DNA from 2 places in the Thermus thalpophilus genome. Region 1 is predicted to be linked to the other one. Evidence: riboswitches for the same ligand, from Rfam matches in the RefSeq annotation. Region 1 holds a riboswitch; the other holds the start of a gene.
The links. A riboswitch is a leader RNA that binds a small molecule or an ion and turns the genes downstream of it on or off. The one in region 1 is predicted to bind thiamine pyrophosphate.
Positions count from the first base shown of each region.

Region 1 (7,482 bases):
CGTGATCGTGGTGGGCCCCCAGCTCAAGCTCCACCAGTGCGGCCTGCCCAAGCGCATGGCCCTGGAGCTCTTCAAGCCCTTCCTCCTCAAGAAGATGGAGGAAAAGGGCATCGCCCCCAACGTCAAGGCGGCGCGGCGCATGCTGGAACGCCAGCGGGACATCAAGGACGAGGTGTGGGACGCCCTGGAAGAGGTGATCCACGGGAAGGTGGTCCTCCTGAACCGGGCCCCCACCCTGCACCGCCTGGGGATCCAGGCCTTCCAGCCCGTTTTGGTGGAGGGGCAGTCCATCCAGCTCCACCCCCTGGTGTGCGAGGCCTTCAACGCCGACTTTGACGGGGACCAGATGGCGGTGCACGTGCCCCTTTCCTCCTTCGCCCAGGCCGAGGCCCGCATCCAGATGCTCTCCGCCCACAACCTCCTCTCCCCCGCCTCCGGGGAGCCCCTGGCCAAGCCCAGCCGGGACATCATCCTGGGGCTTTACTACATCACCCAGGTCCGGCGGGAGAAGAAGGGGGCGGGCCGGGAGTTCGCCACCCCCGAGGAGGCCCTGGCCGCCCACGAGCGGGGCGAGGTGGCCCTGAACGCCCCCATTAAGGTGGCGGGCAAGGAAACCAGCGTGGGCCGGCTCAAGTTCGTCTTCGCCAACCCGGACGAGGCCCTTCTGGCCGTGGCCCACGGCCTTCTGGACCTGCAGGACGTGGTCACGGTGCGCTACCTGGGCAAGCGGCTGGAAACGAGCCCGGGCCGCATCCTCTTCGCCCGCATCGTGGGCGAGGCGGTGGGGGACGAGAAGGTGGCCCAGGAGCTCCTCCAGATGGACGTGCCCCAGGAGAAGAACTCCCTCAAGGACCTGGTCTACCAGTCCTTCCTGCGCCTGGGCATTGAAAAAACGGCCAAGCTGCTGGACGCCCTCAAGTACTACGGCTTCACCCTCTCCACCACCAGCGGGATCACCATCGGCATTGACGACGCCGTGATCCCGGCGGAGAAGCAGAAGTACCTGGAAGAGGCCGACCGCAAGCTCCGCCAGATTGAGCAAGCCTACGAGATGGGCTTCCTCACCGACCGGGAGCGCTACGACCAGGTGATCCAGCTCTGGACGGAGACCACGGAGAAGGTCACCCAGGCGGTCTTCAAGAACTTTGAGGAGAACTATCCCTTCAACCCCCTCTACGTCATGGCCCAGTCCGGGGCCCGGGGTAACCCGCAGCAGATCCGCCAGCTTTGCGGCATGCGGGGCCTCATGCAAAAGCCCTCGGGGGAAACCTTTGAGGTGCCGGTGCGCTCCTCCTTCCGCGAGGGGCTCACGGTGCTGGAGTACTTCATCTCCAGCCACGGGGCGCGGAAGGGTGGGGCGGACACCGCCCTCAGGACCGCCGACTCGGGCTACCTCACCCGCAAGTTGGTGGACGTGGCCCACGAGATCGTGGTGCGGGAGGCGGACTGCGGCACCACCAACTACATCTCCGTCCCCCTCTTCCAGCCCGACGAGGTGACCCGCTCCTTGCGCCTCAGGAAGCGCTCGGACATTGAGGCGGGGCTTTACGGCAGGGTGCTGGCCCGGGAGGTGGAGGTGCAGGGGGTGCGCCTCGAGGAGGGCCGCTACCTCTCCTTGGAGGACGTGAACCTCCTCATCAAGGGGGCGGAGGCCGGGGAGATCAAGGAAGTGCCCGTGCGGAGCCCCCTCACCTGCCAGACCCGCTACGGGGTGTGCCAGAAGTGCTACGGGTATGACCTTTCCATGGCCCGGCCCGTGTCCATCGGCGAGGCGGTGGGGGTGGTGGCGGCGGAGTCCATCGGGGAGCCCGGCACCCAGCTCACCATGCGCACCTTCCACACCGGCGGCGTGGCCACGGGCACGGACATCACCCAGGGTCTGCCCCGCGTCATTGAGCTCTTTGAGGCCCGCAGGCCCAAGGCCAAGGCAGTGATCTCGGAGATTGACGGCGTGGTGCGCATTGAGGAAACCGAGGAGAAGCTTTCCGTCTTCGTGGAGTCCGAGGGCTTCGCCAAGGAGTACAAACTCCCCAAGGACGCCCGCTTGGTGGTGAAGGACGGGGACTACGTGGAGGCGGGCCAGCCCCTAACCCGCGGGGCCATTGACCCCCACCAGCTCCTGGAGGCCAAGGGGCCGGAGGCGGTGGAGCGCTACCTGGTGGACGAGATCCAGAAGGTTTACCGGGCCCAGGGGGTGAAGCTCCACGACAAGCACATCGAGATCGTGGTGCGGCAGATGCTCAAGTACGTGGAGGTCACCGACCCCGGGGACAGCCGTCTCCTGGAGGGCCAGGTCCTGGAGAAGTGGGACGTGGAGGCCCTGAACGAGCGGCTCATCGCCGAGGGCAAGACCCCGGTGGCCTGGAAGCCCCTCCTCATGGGGGTGACCAAGAGCGCCCTCTCCACCAAGAGCTGGCTTTCCGCCGCCAGCTTCCAGAACACCACCCACGTCCTCACCGAGGCGGCCATCGCCGGCAAGAAGGACGAGCTCATCGGCCTCAAGGAAAACGTCATCCTGGGCCGCCTGATCCCCGCCGGCACCGGCTCCGACTTCGTGCGCTTCACCCAGGTGGTGGACCAGAAGACCCTGAAGGCCCTGGAGGAGGCCCGCAAGGAGGCGGTGGAGGCCACCAAGGAGGCCCCCGCCCGCCGGGCCCCCCGCCGGGAACAGCCGGGCAAGCAGGCTTAAGGAAAGGCTTAAGAGGCGGCGGGTTCTCCCCGCCGTCTCTTGGCCCATAATGGGGCCATGTTGGCCAAGCTCTACGCCGCCTTTCGCCAAGTGGGGGAAGACCTCTTCGCCCAGCGCCTCATCTCCGCCACCGCGGGCAACTTTTCCGCGCGCACCAAGGAGGGTTTCCTCATCACCAAAAGCGGGGTGCAGAAGGCCCGGCTTACCCCGGAGGACCTGGTGGAGGTGCCCTTAGAGGGCCCCTTCCCCCCGGGGGCCAGCGTGGAAAGCGTGATCCACCGGGAGGTTTACCGGCGGACGGGGGCCAAGGCCCTGGTCCACGCCCACCCCCGGGTGGCGGTGGCCCTCTCCTTGCACCTGGAGCGGCTCGTACCCTTGGACCTCGAGGGCCAGTACCACCTCAAGGAAGTCCCCGTGCTCTCCCCCAAGACCACCTCCGCCACGGAAGAGGCGGCCTTGGCGGTGGCGGAAGCGCTCGGGGAGCACCCGGTCTGCCTCCTCAAGGGGCATGGGGCCTTTGCCTTGGGGCGCAAGGAAAAGCCGGAAGAAGCGCTTCTGGAGGCCTATAGCCTCCTCACCACCTTGGAGGAAAGCGCCGAGATCCTCCTTTACCATCGGCTTTGGGGGAAGGGATGAAGGTGCTCTTCGTGGAGGGCAAGGAACGGGAACCCCTTTGGGCGCTGGCGCAAAGGCTTCCCCACCCCCACTGGCTCCTGGCGGGGGAAGGGGTGTTCCTCCTTCAGGTCTTCGGCGCCTCGGAGGAGGCCAAGGCCTTGGCGGAGGGCCTCCCCGGGGTCAGGGTCTGGACCTTTACCTTGGAGGATGGGGTAGTCTATAGGGGATGCGGGAAGAAATCGGCTACATCCCCGTAGGGGAGGCGGAGCTCTATGTGGAGGATGTGGGGGATGTGCACGCCCCCGCCCTTTTGGTCCTCCACGGGGGCCCCGGGGGAAACGCCTACGTCCTCCGGGAAAGCCTCCAGGACCACCTGGAAGGCTTCCGCGTGGTCTACTTTGACCAGCGGGGCTCGGGGCGGAGCCTGGAGCTTCCGCAAGACCCCCGGCTCTTCACCCTTGACGCCCTGGTGGAGGACACCCTGGCCCTGGCCGAGGCCTTGGGGATAGAGCGGTTTGGCCTTCTGGCCCACGGCTTCGGGGCGGTGGTGGCCCTGGAGGTCCTCCGCCGCTACCCCGAGGCGGAAGGGGCCTTGCTCTTAGGCCCTTGGGTGAACTTCCCCTGGCTCGCCGCCCGCCTGGCGGAGGCAGCGGGGCTCACCCCGGGGGAAGACCCGGAGGAAAACCTCAAGGCCGCCTTGGAAAAGGCCGAACCCAAGCTTCTTTTTGACCGCCTCATGTTCCCAAGCCCAAGGGGGCGCCTGGAGTACGAGTGGCTGGCGGAAGGCTCGGGCATCCTGGGCCCCGACACCCCGGCCCTGGCCTTCCTGCACAACGGGCTTTGGCGCCTGGACTACACCCCCTACCTCGCCCCTTCCCGCAAGGCCCTGGCGGTGGTGGTGGGGGAGCTGGACGGCACCAGCTACCCCTACGCCGAAGAGGTGGCGGAGCGGCTCAAAGCGCCCATCCGGGTGGTGCCCGGGGCGGGGCACTATCCCTGGATAGACGCCCCCGAGGCCTTCGCCGAGGCCTTCCGCGCCGCCCTCGCCCACGTCCTCGTCCCTCAAGGGTGGTAGACTAAGGACGTCACCGGGGGTGCCCCAAAAGGGGCTGAGAGATACCCTTGGAACCTGATCCGGGTAATGCCGGCGTAGGGAAGGTGACGGGCCCCTCCCGGTGACAAGGAGGGGTTTATGCGTAAAGCCTTGGCGTTGCTTCTCTTTTTGGCCTTCGGCCTGGCCCAGGAGATCACGCTCCTCACCCACCAAAGCTTCTCCCTGGACAAGGGCCTCATCGCCCAGTTTGAGCGGGAAACGGGCCTTAAGCTTCGCATCCTCAAGGCGGGGGATGCCGGGGAAACCCTGAACCGGGCCATCCTCACCAAAAGCGCCCCCATCGCCGACGTCCTCTACGGCTTTGACAACACCTTCCTCTCCCGGGCCCTGGAGGCGGACATCCTCCTCCCCTACCGGAGCCCGGAGATCCGAAACCTCAAGGCCACCTTGCTCCTGGACCCCACCTTCCGGGCCCTTCCCGTGGACTACGGCTGGGTGAGCCTGAACTACGATAGGGCCTACTTCCAGAACCGGCCCCTGCCCAAGGCCCCCGAGGACCTGGCCAAGCCCGAGTATGCCCGGCTTCTGGTGGTGGAAAACCCCGCCACCAGCTCCCCCGGCCTCGCCTTCCTCATGGCCACCGTGGCCCGCTTCGGCGAGGACGGCTACCTGGACTTCTGGGCCAAGCTCCGGGACGGCGGGGTGCGGGTGGCCAAGGGTTGGAGCGAGGCCTACTACACCCACTTCACCCTCTACAAGGGGGACCGGCCCTTGGTGGTTTCCTACACCACCAGCCCCGCCGCCGAGGTCTACTACTCCGAGGGCAAGTACCAAGAGCCCCCCACGGCCAACCTGTTCCCGGAGCTCGCCTTCTTCCAGGTGGAGTTCGTGGGCATCCTGAAGGGCACCAAGAACCTGGTAGGGGCCAAGAAGCTGGTGGACTGGCTCCTCTCCCGCCCCGTGCAGGAGAACATCCCCACGGAGATGTGGATGTACCCCGCCCGCCGGGACGCCAAGCTGCCCGAGGTCTTCCGCTTCGCCCCCGAGCCCGTGGGGAGCGTGCGGCTGGACCCCAAGCGCATGGCGGAGAACCGGGAGCGCTGGATTGACGAGTGGACCAAGGTGGTCCTCCAGGGGCAAAGCCCGGAGGCGGTGCGCCGGGGGCGGCGCTAGGCGATGGCCTGGCTCGCCAGGGGGGTGGTCCTCCCCTTCCTCGCCTTCGCCCTCTTCTACCCCCTTTTCCGCCTCCTCCTCCTGGGCGTAGGGGAGGGGTTTTGGAACGCCTGGACCAACCCCTATTACTGGGAGCGCTACCGCTTTAGCCTGGAGTACGGCCTGGCCTCGGCCCTCCTCACCCTCGCCCTGGCCCTCCCCCTGGCCTTCCTCTTCCGGCGGCGCTTCCCCTTGCGGGCCCTTTTCCTCTCCCTTTCCACTTTGCCCTTCGTCCTCCCCACCCCGGTGGTGGCCTTGGGGTTTTTGGCCCTCCTGGGCCCTCGAGGGCTTTTGGGGGTGGACCTTTACGGCACCTTCGCCCTCCTCCTCCTGGCGGCGGTTTTCTACAACCTGGGGCTCGCCCTACGGGTCCTCCTCCCCGTGGCCTTGGGCCTGGAGGAGCCCCTGCAGGCGGCGCGGAGCCTGGGGGCCACCCCTTGGCGCGCCTTCCTCCGGGTGGGGCTTCCCCTCCTCCTTCCCGCCCTGGGGGGCGCGGGGCTTCTCGTTTTCCTGTACACCTTCTCCGCCTTTGGGGTGCCCCTCCTCCTCGGGGGGCCCCGGCACGCCACCCTCGAGGTGGAGGTCTACACCCTCCTGGCCCACCGCCTGGCCCTGCCCGAGGCCAGCGCCCTCATGGCCTGGCAGCTTTTCACCCTGGGGGCCTTGGTCCTCCTCCACCTGCGCCTCAAGGCCCACCCCCTTCCCCCAGGGCCCCTTCTTCCCGCCCCCTCCCTGGCTTACCCCTTGGGGCTTGGGGCCTTTTTCCTTCTCCTCTACGCCCCCCTCCTGGCCCTCTTCGCCCAAGGGAGCCTTTCCGCCCTCCGCTCCGCCTGGGTCTCGGAGGACTTCACCCCCCTGCCCTTGGCCCTGGCCAACTCCGTGCGCTTCACCCTCCTCGCCCTCCTCCTGGCCCTGCCCCTGGGGGTGGCCTACGGGGTGGCGGCGCGGCGGAGCGGGCTATGGGACCTTCTGGGCCTCTTCCCCCTTATGGTGAGCCCGGTGGCGGTGGGCCTCGGCTACCTGGTGGCCTACCCTGGCCTTCGGGGCTCCTTGCTCCTCCTCCTCACCGCCTACGCCCTCCTGGCCTACCCCCTCTTGGCCCGGACCCTCCTGCCGGCCCTAAGGAGCCTCCCCCCAAGCCTCCTCGAGGCGGCAAGGACCCTGGGAGCCACCCCTTGGCGCGCCTTTTTAAGGGTGGAGCTTCCCCTCCTCCGCCCCGCCCTGGCCTCGGGGGTGGCCTTGGCCCTGGCCGCCCTCCTGGGCGAGTTCGGGGCGAGCCTGGTGCTTTGGCGGCCCGAGTGGACCACCCTGACCCTGGCCATCTACGAACGCCTGGGACGCCCCGGGGAAGGACCCTTCCGGGAGGCCTTGAGCCTGGCCGCCCTCCTCGCCCTCCTCTCCGGCCTCCTCTTCTACCTCCTGGACCGGGGGCGGAGTAGGCTAGGCTAGGAAAAGCCGGCCAGGAACTCCCTCACCACCCCAAGGAAGCGCCGCCCGTCCAGGAGGAGGGCCAAAAGGGCCCAAATCAAGGCGGCGTGAAAGGCCTCCGGGGCGAAGGTGGCGGCGAAGAGGAAGGGGGCGAAGGTGGCGGGCACCTGAAGGAGCATGGAAAGGCTCTTGTTGGGGTAGCGGAGGAGGAGGGTGAGGGCCAAGACCATCCAGGAAAGGCCGAGGCCGAGGGGCACCAGGCCCGCCCCCAAAAGGTAGGCGAAGCCCGCCCAGGCCAGGCCGGCGTCCAGGGGGTAGTCCCAGGCGGCGAGGCGGGTGGGCCGCCTGGAGGCGCGGGCCAGCATCCCGTCCAGGACGTCCAGGCTCCAGCCCAAAAGGAGGAGGCGCACCACCTGCCCCAAGGCCTCGAGCCCCTCCCCCACCCGGAGGAGGAGGAGAAGGACCACCCCACCCCGGGCCAGGG
Region 1 is NZ_JAKTNS010000003.1:108,067-115,548, reverse strand. It holds gene rpoC (DNA-directed RNA polymerase subunit beta') at 1-2,689, shown strand, start outside; gene L0D17_RS02575 (fuculose-1-phosphate aldolase) at 2,747-3,325, shown strand; gene L0D17_RS02570 (hypothetical protein) at 3,322-3,561, shown strand; gene L0D17_RS02565 (alpha/beta fold hydrolase) at 3,531-4,379, shown strand; TPP riboswitch at 4,385-4,478, shown strand; gene L0D17_RS02560 (thiamine ABC transporter substrate-binding protein) at 4,497-5,531, shown strand; gene L0D17_RS02555 (ABC transporter permease) at 5,535-7,019, shown strand; gene L0D17_RS02550 (hypothetical protein) at 7,016-7,482, opposite strand, start outside.

Region 2 (7,482 bases), on a different contig from region 1:
TTCCCCCAGGGCCACCACGAAGGTGCCGGAAAAGCCGGCCTCCACGGGAAAACCCTCGTCCCTTAGCTCCGCCAAAAGCTCGGGGTAGTAGTCCAGGGCGAAAAGGCCCGCCTCAAGAAGCTCTCCCGAAAGCCCCTCGGGGTAGGGGGCGAGCATCCCGGCGCTCGCCCGGGTGGCGGCCCCCTCCTTCCCCGCATCCAGCAGGACCACCTGAAGCCCCCGCTTGGCGAGCTCGTAGGCGGTGAGGGCCCCGATGATCCCCGCCCCCACCACGGCCACCTCGGCCCTCACCCCCGCCTCCCCAAGGGCACCCCCTCCGTGGGGCTCGAGGGGCTCGCCGCCTCCCTTGGCCGCATGGGGCCTGCCAGATGGGCCCTCCTCCCCGCCTCCACCGCAAGCCGGAAGGCCTCGGCCATGGCCACGGGGTCCTCCGCCTCGGCGATGGCGGTGTTGACCAGGACGGCATCCAGCCCGAGCTCCATCACCTCCGCGGCATGGGAGGGAAGGCCAAGCCCGGCGTCCACCACCACCGGGGGGAGGCTTGGGCGCTCCCGGGCGAAGAGCTCCAGAAGGGCCCGGGTCCTCACCCCCCAGCCCGAGCCGATGGGGGCGGCCAAGGGCATCACCGTGGCGGTGCCGAGGGCGGCAAGCCGCTTGGCCAGGACCAGGTCGGGCCCCATGTAGGGCAGGACCACGAAGCCCTCCTCCAAAAGCCTCTCCGCGGCCTTTAGCGTCTCCAAGGGGTCAGGGAGAAGGTAGGTGGAATCGGGGATGACCTCCAGCTTCACCCAGTTCTCCCCGGTGAGGAGGCGGCCCAGCCGGGCGAGGCGCACCGCCTCCTCCGCCGTCTTGGCCCCGGCGGTGTTGGGGAGAAGCCGCACCCCCTCCAGGGCCTCCAGAAGCCCCACGTGCCCCGGGGCCCCCACCTCCACCCGCCTCACGGAAACCGTCACCACCTCCGCTCCCGCCGCCTCTATGGCCTCCCGCATCACCCCGAAGTCCTTGAACTTGCCGGACCCCAGGATGAGGCGGCTTTTTAGCTCCCGGTCGCCCACCTTCCAGCTATCCATCTAGCCCCCCTGCATCAGGGCCACCACCTCCACCACGTCGCCCTCCTTCAAGACCCGCTCCGGCACCTCAGCCCCAGGGAACGCCTCCTCGTTGAGGAGGACGGCGACCCGTTCCAAGGCCACGCCCAGTTCCTCCAGGACCTCTTTAAGCGTCCTGCCCTCCAAGGGCTTGGGCTCGCCGTTAAGCCACACCATAAAGCCGCTCCCGGAAGGCCTTGGCCGCGCCCTCGGGGTCCTCGGCGTCCAGGATGGCCCGAACCACCACCACGCGCCTCGCCCCAGCCTCGAGGACCCGGTCCAGGTTGATGAGGTCAATGCCGCCGATGGCGAACCAGGGCTTCTCCCCCAGGTGCTCCGCCGCAAAGCGGACGTAGCCCAGCCCCGCCGCTTTCCGCCCCGGCTTGGTGGGCGTCTCCCACACCGGCCCCACGGAAAGGTAATCGGCCCCCTCATCCAGGGCCTTTAGCGCCTGCTCCGGGGCGTGGGTGGAGCGGCCGATTAAGCCCTGGAAGAAGCGCCGCGCCTCCGCTGGCGTGAGGTCCCCCTGCCCCAGGTGCACCCCATCCGCCCCCAGGAGGGCGGCCAGGTCCGGGCGGTCGTTGAGGAAAAAGGGAACCCCGTAGCCCTTGGCCAAGGCCAGCATCCGCTCTCCCAGCTCCAGGATGGGCCTCGCCTCCCAGTCCTTGGCCCGAAGCTGCAAAACCTCCACGCCGCCCCCAAGGGCCCGCTCGGTGCGGTCCAAAATCTTTTCCCTAGACCACCCCGGCCTTGGGGTCACCACCAGGTAGAGCCTCCCAAGCAACCTTCCACCCCCTCAGGCCAGCGGGAAAAGCCCACGCGGCCCACGGGGTGTTGGGTTTTGGGGGATTTGGGTCTTCCGCATAGGCTTCCCTCCGCCGGCATTACCCGGATCAGGTTCCAAGGGTTGCTGGGAAACACCCAGCTCTCAGCCCCTCCATTGGGGCACCCCTAGCCTGCCCCCTTACTATAGCACGCCCCCCTTGCCGGAAAGGGAAGGAAGCTACCCTGGGAAAAACCCATGCGCCCCCGTCTCGCCCCCGCCCTTCTCCTGTGGCTCCCTTCATTCTTCCCCCAGGCCCGACCCCATGCACCTGGGCCTGGCCGTGGCGGCCTTTCTGCTCCTTCTTGCCGGGGCGCTTTTCCTCTTCCTTGCCGCCCTCCTTCCCCCCTGGCCCTTGGCCTTCTTTTGTTACCCCTCTTCCAACCCTTTGGGGACGCCCCGGGCCAAACCCTTCCCATCCCGGCCCGGTGGGGGGCTCTGGCCTTGGGTGTAGCCCTAAGCGACCTCGGCCGCCTAGCGGGAACACCCGCAGGGACCCCTCCCACGTCGCCCCAACCCCCGTCCATTCCCCCTACGGGGCCCAGGATTTGGTGGCGCATACCCTTGACTTTTACAGACTCAATGGTATATCTTCCTGGGTAACCCCCGAGGCCGGGGGAGGGAGGGAAGATGCCAGGGGTTAGGGAGATCCAGCAGGACGAAGCGGTGGAAGCGGAAATCCGCTACCTCGAGGCCATGATCGCCCGCCTCGAGGCGGGGGAGGAAGACCCCGAGGACTTCCGGGTCTTTCGCCTTAAGAACGGGATCTATGGGATCCGGGGACGCCCCGAGCACCACATGATCCGCATCAAGCTCCCCGTGGGCCGCACCACCCCTGAAGGCCTAAGGGTGCTGGCGGAGGTGGCCGAGCGCTACGCGGAAAACCGCCTGGCCCACGTGACCACCCGCCAGGCGGTGCAGCTCCACCACGTGCACCGCCGGGACGTGCCCAAGGTGCTCCGGGCGGTGAACGCCGTGGGCCTCACCACCCGGGAGGCCTGCGGCCACTCCATCCGGGCCATCACCTGTTGCCCCTACGCCGGGGTCTCCCCGGAGGAGCCCTTTGACGTCACCCCCTACGCGGAGCGGGCGTACCGCTACTTCCTCCGCCACCCCGTGGGGCAGAACCTGCCCCGTAAGTTCAAGGTGGCCTTTGAAGGGTGCGCCACAGACCACGCCCGCACCCCCATCCACGACATCGGGGTGGTGGCGGCGGTGGAGGGGGGGAAGCGGGGCTTCCGCATCTACGTGGGCGGGGGGCTTGGGGCGGCCCCCATGAGCGCCGAGCTTTTGGAGCCCTTCACCCCCGAGGAGGACCTCCTCCCCACCATGCTCGCCATCATCCGCCTCTTTGACCGCTACGGGAACCGCAAGGTCCTCACCCAGGCCCGGCTCAAGTTCCTGGTGAAGAAGTGGGGCATCGCCGCCTTCCGGGAGGCGGTGCGGGAGGAACGGCGCCTGGTGAAGCTCACGGCCAGCGGGGCGGACCTCGAGGCCTGGGCCCCTCCCGAGGAAGCCCCGCCCCCTCGCCTCCCCAATCCTCCCCAAAAGCCCTTCTCCTTCGCCCCGGGCTTTGACGCTTGGCGGCGCACGAACCTCTTCCGGCAGAAGCAGGAAGGCTTCTACACCGTCACCGTCCGCCTACCCTTGGGGGACATCACCCCGGAGGGCCTTAGGGCCCTGGCGGAGATCGCGGAAACCTATGCTGGGGAGATCCGGAGCGCCATCAGCCAGAACCTCCTCCTCCGCTTCGTCCCGGAGGAGGCCTTAGGGGGGCTTTACGAGGCCCTTTTGCAGGCGGGCCTAGCCCACGCCGAGGCCCACACCGTCCTGGACATCACCCGCTGCCCTGGGGCCGACACCTGCAACCTGGCCATCACCCGCTCCCGGGGCCTAGCCCAAGCCCTGGGGGAAAGGCTGGAGGCCCTACCCCTGGCCCAGGACCCAGGGGTGAAGGCCATCAGCATCAAGATCTCCGGCTGCCCCAACTCCTGCGGCCAGCACCACATCGCCGACATCGGCTTCTACGGCTCCAGCCGCAAGGTGGAGGACCGCGAGGTGCCCCACTACGTCCTCCTCTTGGGCGGGCGCACCCGGGAGGGGGAGGCCCGCTTCGGCCAGGTGGTGGGCCGCATCCCCGCCCGCCGGGTCCCCGAGGCGGTGGAGCGGATCCTAAAGCGCTACGAGGCGGAGCGGCAGAATGGGGAGAGCTTCCAAGCCTACTTGGACCGCGTGGGGCCCGCCTCCTTCAAGGCCGTTCTCCAGGACCTTCAGGAGGTACCTCCCTACGCGGAGGCCCCGGAGTTCTACCAGGACCTGGGGGCGGAAGGGGAGGCGTTCAGCGTGCAGCTTGGGCGCGGGGAGTGCGCCGTATAGGGAGGTGGCCATGCGCATCGCCTACGCCGGCCTAAGGCGAAGGGAGGAGTTTAAAGCCCTGGCGGAGAAGCTCGGCTTCACGCCTTTGCTCCTCCCCGCCCAGAGCACGGAAAGGGTACCCGTGCCCGAGTACCAGGACCGCCTCCGGGAACTGAGCCAAGGGGTGAACCTCTTCCTCGCCACCACCGGGGTGGGGGTGCGGGACCTCCTGGAGGGGGGTAGGGCCCTGGGCCTGGACCTTAAGGCCCCCCTGGCCCAAGCCCACCGCCTGGCCCGGGGCGCCAAGGCGGCCCGGGTCCTGCGGGAGGAGGGGCTACCCCCCCACGCCACGGGGGACGGCACGAGCCCAAGCCTCATCCCCCTCCTCCCCCCAGGCCCCGGCAGGGCGGCGCTCCAGCTTTACGGCAAGCCCCTACCCCTTCTGGAAGCCGCCCTGGCGCAACGGGGGTATGCGGTCCTTCCCCTCATGCCCTACCGCCACCTGCCCAACCCCGAAGGCATCCGGGCCCTGGAGGCGGCCATCCGGGAAGGCACCGTGGAGGCGGTGGCCTTCGTGGCCGCCCTTCAGGTGGAGTTCCTCTTTGAAGGGGCGAAGGACCCCCAGGCCCTAAGGGAAGCCCTCAACACCCGGGTGAAGGCAGTGGCTGTAGGCCGCGTCACCGCGGACGCCCTAAGGGAGTGGGGGGTGAAGCCCTTTTACGTGGACGAAACGGAACGTTTAGGCAGCATGCTCCAGGGCTTCAAGAGGGCCCTTTTCCAGGAGGCGGTATGACCTACTTCCCCTTGATGCTAGACCTCCAAAACCGCCCCGTCCTCCTCATCGCCGGGGGCCCGGAAACCGGGGCCAAGCTCCAGGCCCTCCTCCAGGCCGGGGCCCGACTCACGGTCCTGGCAGAAGAGGACCTCTGGGGCCTTGCGGCCCTGGAACGGGAAGGGAGGATCCGCTGGCTCCGGCGGGGCTACCGGGAGGGGGACCTGGAGGGCTACTTCCTGGTGGTGAGCCACCCCAAGGACAAGGCCATCCACCCCCAGGTCAAGGCCGAAGCGGAGCGGCGCCGGGTCTTCCTCGTGGCCGTGGACGACCCGGAAAACGCCAGCGCCATCCTCCCCGCCGTCCTCCGCCGCGGGGAACTCCTGGTGGCCCTTTCCACCTCGGGGGCGGCCCCTGCCTTGGCCGTGCGCCTCAAGGAACGGCTCGGCCAACTTTTCCCGGAAGCCTATGGGGAGCTCGTGGTCTTTCTCCGCACCCTAAGGCCCAAAATCGCCCGGATCCCGAGCTTTGAGGAACGGAAACGGCTCTGGTACCGCATCGTGGACCAAGCCCTGGAAGCGTTGGACCTGGACCCCCAAGAAGGCCTGGCCAAGGCCATCGCCCAGGCCGAGAAGGCCCTAGCTGAGGAGGTGGCGGCGTGGACAAGGTGAGATCGGCCCAAACCCTGGTGGAGGAAACCCTGGCGCAAAGCCAAAACCCCTGCTTCACCTGCAGCTTCCAGGCGGAGGATGTGGCGGTGCTCCACCTCCTCCTAAAGGCCAAGCCCGACATCCCCGTGCTCTTCCTGGACACCGGCTACCACTTCCCCGAGGTCTACGCCTACCGGGACGCGTTGCAGAAGCGGTTGGGCTTCCGCCTGGTGAACCTCACCCCCACCCTTTCCCGGGAGGAGCAGGAAGACCGCTACGGGCGGCTTTACGAGACCGACCCCCACCGCTGCTGCCAGATCCGCAAGGTGGAGCCGCTCTTCCAAGCCCTGGAAGGGTACGATACCTGGTTCACGGGCCTTAGGCGGGAGCAATCCCCCACCCGGGCCCACCTCCAGCCCCTGGAGGAAGCCCTCCTTCCCTCGGGGCACCGGCTGAGGAAGGTTAACCCCCTCTACGACTGGACGCTCAAGGAGGTCTTCGCCTACCTGGCGGTCCAGGACCTCCCCTACCTGCCCCTCTACGACCAGGGCTACCTCTCCATCGGCTGCGCCCCCTGCACCGCAAAGCCCATGGACCCGAACGACCCCCGCTCCGGGCGCTGGGCGGGCAAGGGGAAGCTGGAGTGCGGCATTCACCTGCACGGGAAGGAGGGGTAGCATGGCCTTTCTCTTAGGCTTCCTCATCGCCTTCGCCATCGGGGTCACAGGGGTGGGCGCAGGGACGATCACCGCCCCCCTCCTCATCCTGGCCCTGGGGCTTCCCCCAGAGGTGGCGGTGGGCACGGCGCTCCTCTTCGGCTTCCTGGTCAAGGTCCCGGCGGGGGCGGTGTACCTCGCCCGCGGGCAGGTGGAACCCAAGGCGCTCGGGCTCCTTCTTCTGGGGGGCGTACCAGGGGTGCTCCTGGGAAGCCTCCTCCTCACCGGGCTCAAAGGGGCCAAGGACCTGGTCCTCCTCCTGGTGGGGCTCACCGTGGTAACCTCCGCGGCCTTGGGCATCTGGCGGAGCCTTCGCGGGCGTGTTCTGGGGCGGGAAAAGCCCGGACTCCTTCCCCCCGCAGCCTTTGGGATCGGCCTCGAGGTGGGCTTCTCCTCCGCCGGGGCCGGGGCCTTGGGCACCCTCCTCCTCCTCTACGCCACGCGGCTTTCCCCCCAGCAGGTGGTGGGCACGGACCTCCTCTTCGGCCTGGTCCTCGCCCTCCTAGGGGGCGGGGTGCACCTCCTCTTTGGCCAGGTGAACTTCGGCCTCCTCCTCGCCCTAGCCACCGGGGGCATCTTGGGCGCCACCTTTGGCGCCCTCTTCGCCACCCGCCTGCCCAGGGAACCCCTCCGGCTTGCCCTCCTCCTCTGGCTTCTTTTCATCGGGGGGCAACTCATCTACCGGGGGGTGGTCCATGGGTAAGGTCTACCTGGTGGGGGCGGGCCCCGGCGACCCCGAGCTCCTCACCCTCAAGGCCCACCGCCTCCTCCAGGAGGCTCCCGTGGTCCTCCACGACCGCCTGGTGGACGGGCGCATCCTAGACCTCATCCCCGGGAAGAAGGTCTACGTGGGCAAGGAGGAGGGGGAAAGCGAGAAGCAGGAGGCCATCCACCGCCTCCTCCTCCACTACGCCCGCCGCTATCCCTTCGTGGTGCGGCTCAAGAGCGGGGACCCCATGGTCTTCGGCCGGGGCGGGGAGGAGGCGCTTTTCCTCCTACGGCACGGCATCCCCGTGGAGGTGGTCCCCGGGGTGAGCAGCGTGCTCGGCACGGGCCTTCCCCTCACCCACCGGGGCCT
Region 2 is NZ_JAKTNS010000024.1:9,971-17,452, forward strand. It holds gene L0D17_RS08955 (NAD(P)/FAD-dependent oxidoreductase) at 1-291, opposite strand, end outside; gene L0D17_RS08960 (thiazole synthase) at 288-1,070, opposite strand; gene thiS (sulfur carrier protein ThiS) at 1,071-1,265, opposite strand; gene thiE (thiamine phosphate synthase) at 1,252-1,872, opposite strand; TPP riboswitch at 1,942-2,051, opposite strand; gene L0D17_RS08975 (nitrite/sulfite reductase) at 2,542-4,287, shown strand; gene L0D17_RS08980 (uroporphyrinogen-III synthase) at 4,298-5,059, shown strand; gene L0D17_RS08985 (precorrin-2 dehydrogenase/sirohydrochlorin ferrochelatase family protein) at 5,056-5,709, shown strand; gene L0D17_RS08990 (phosphoadenylyl-sulfate reductase) at 5,697-6,365, shown strand; gene L0D17_RS08995 (sulfite exporter TauE/SafE family protein) at 6,367-7,107, shown strand; gene cobA (uroporphyrinogen-III C-methyltransferase) at 7,100-7,482, shown strand, end outside.
Region 2: linked by a shared signal. The riboswitch ahead of thiE (thiamine phosphate synthase) and the one ahead of L0D17_RS02560 (thiamine ABC transporter substrate-binding protein) in region 1 are both predicted to bind thiamine pyrophosphate.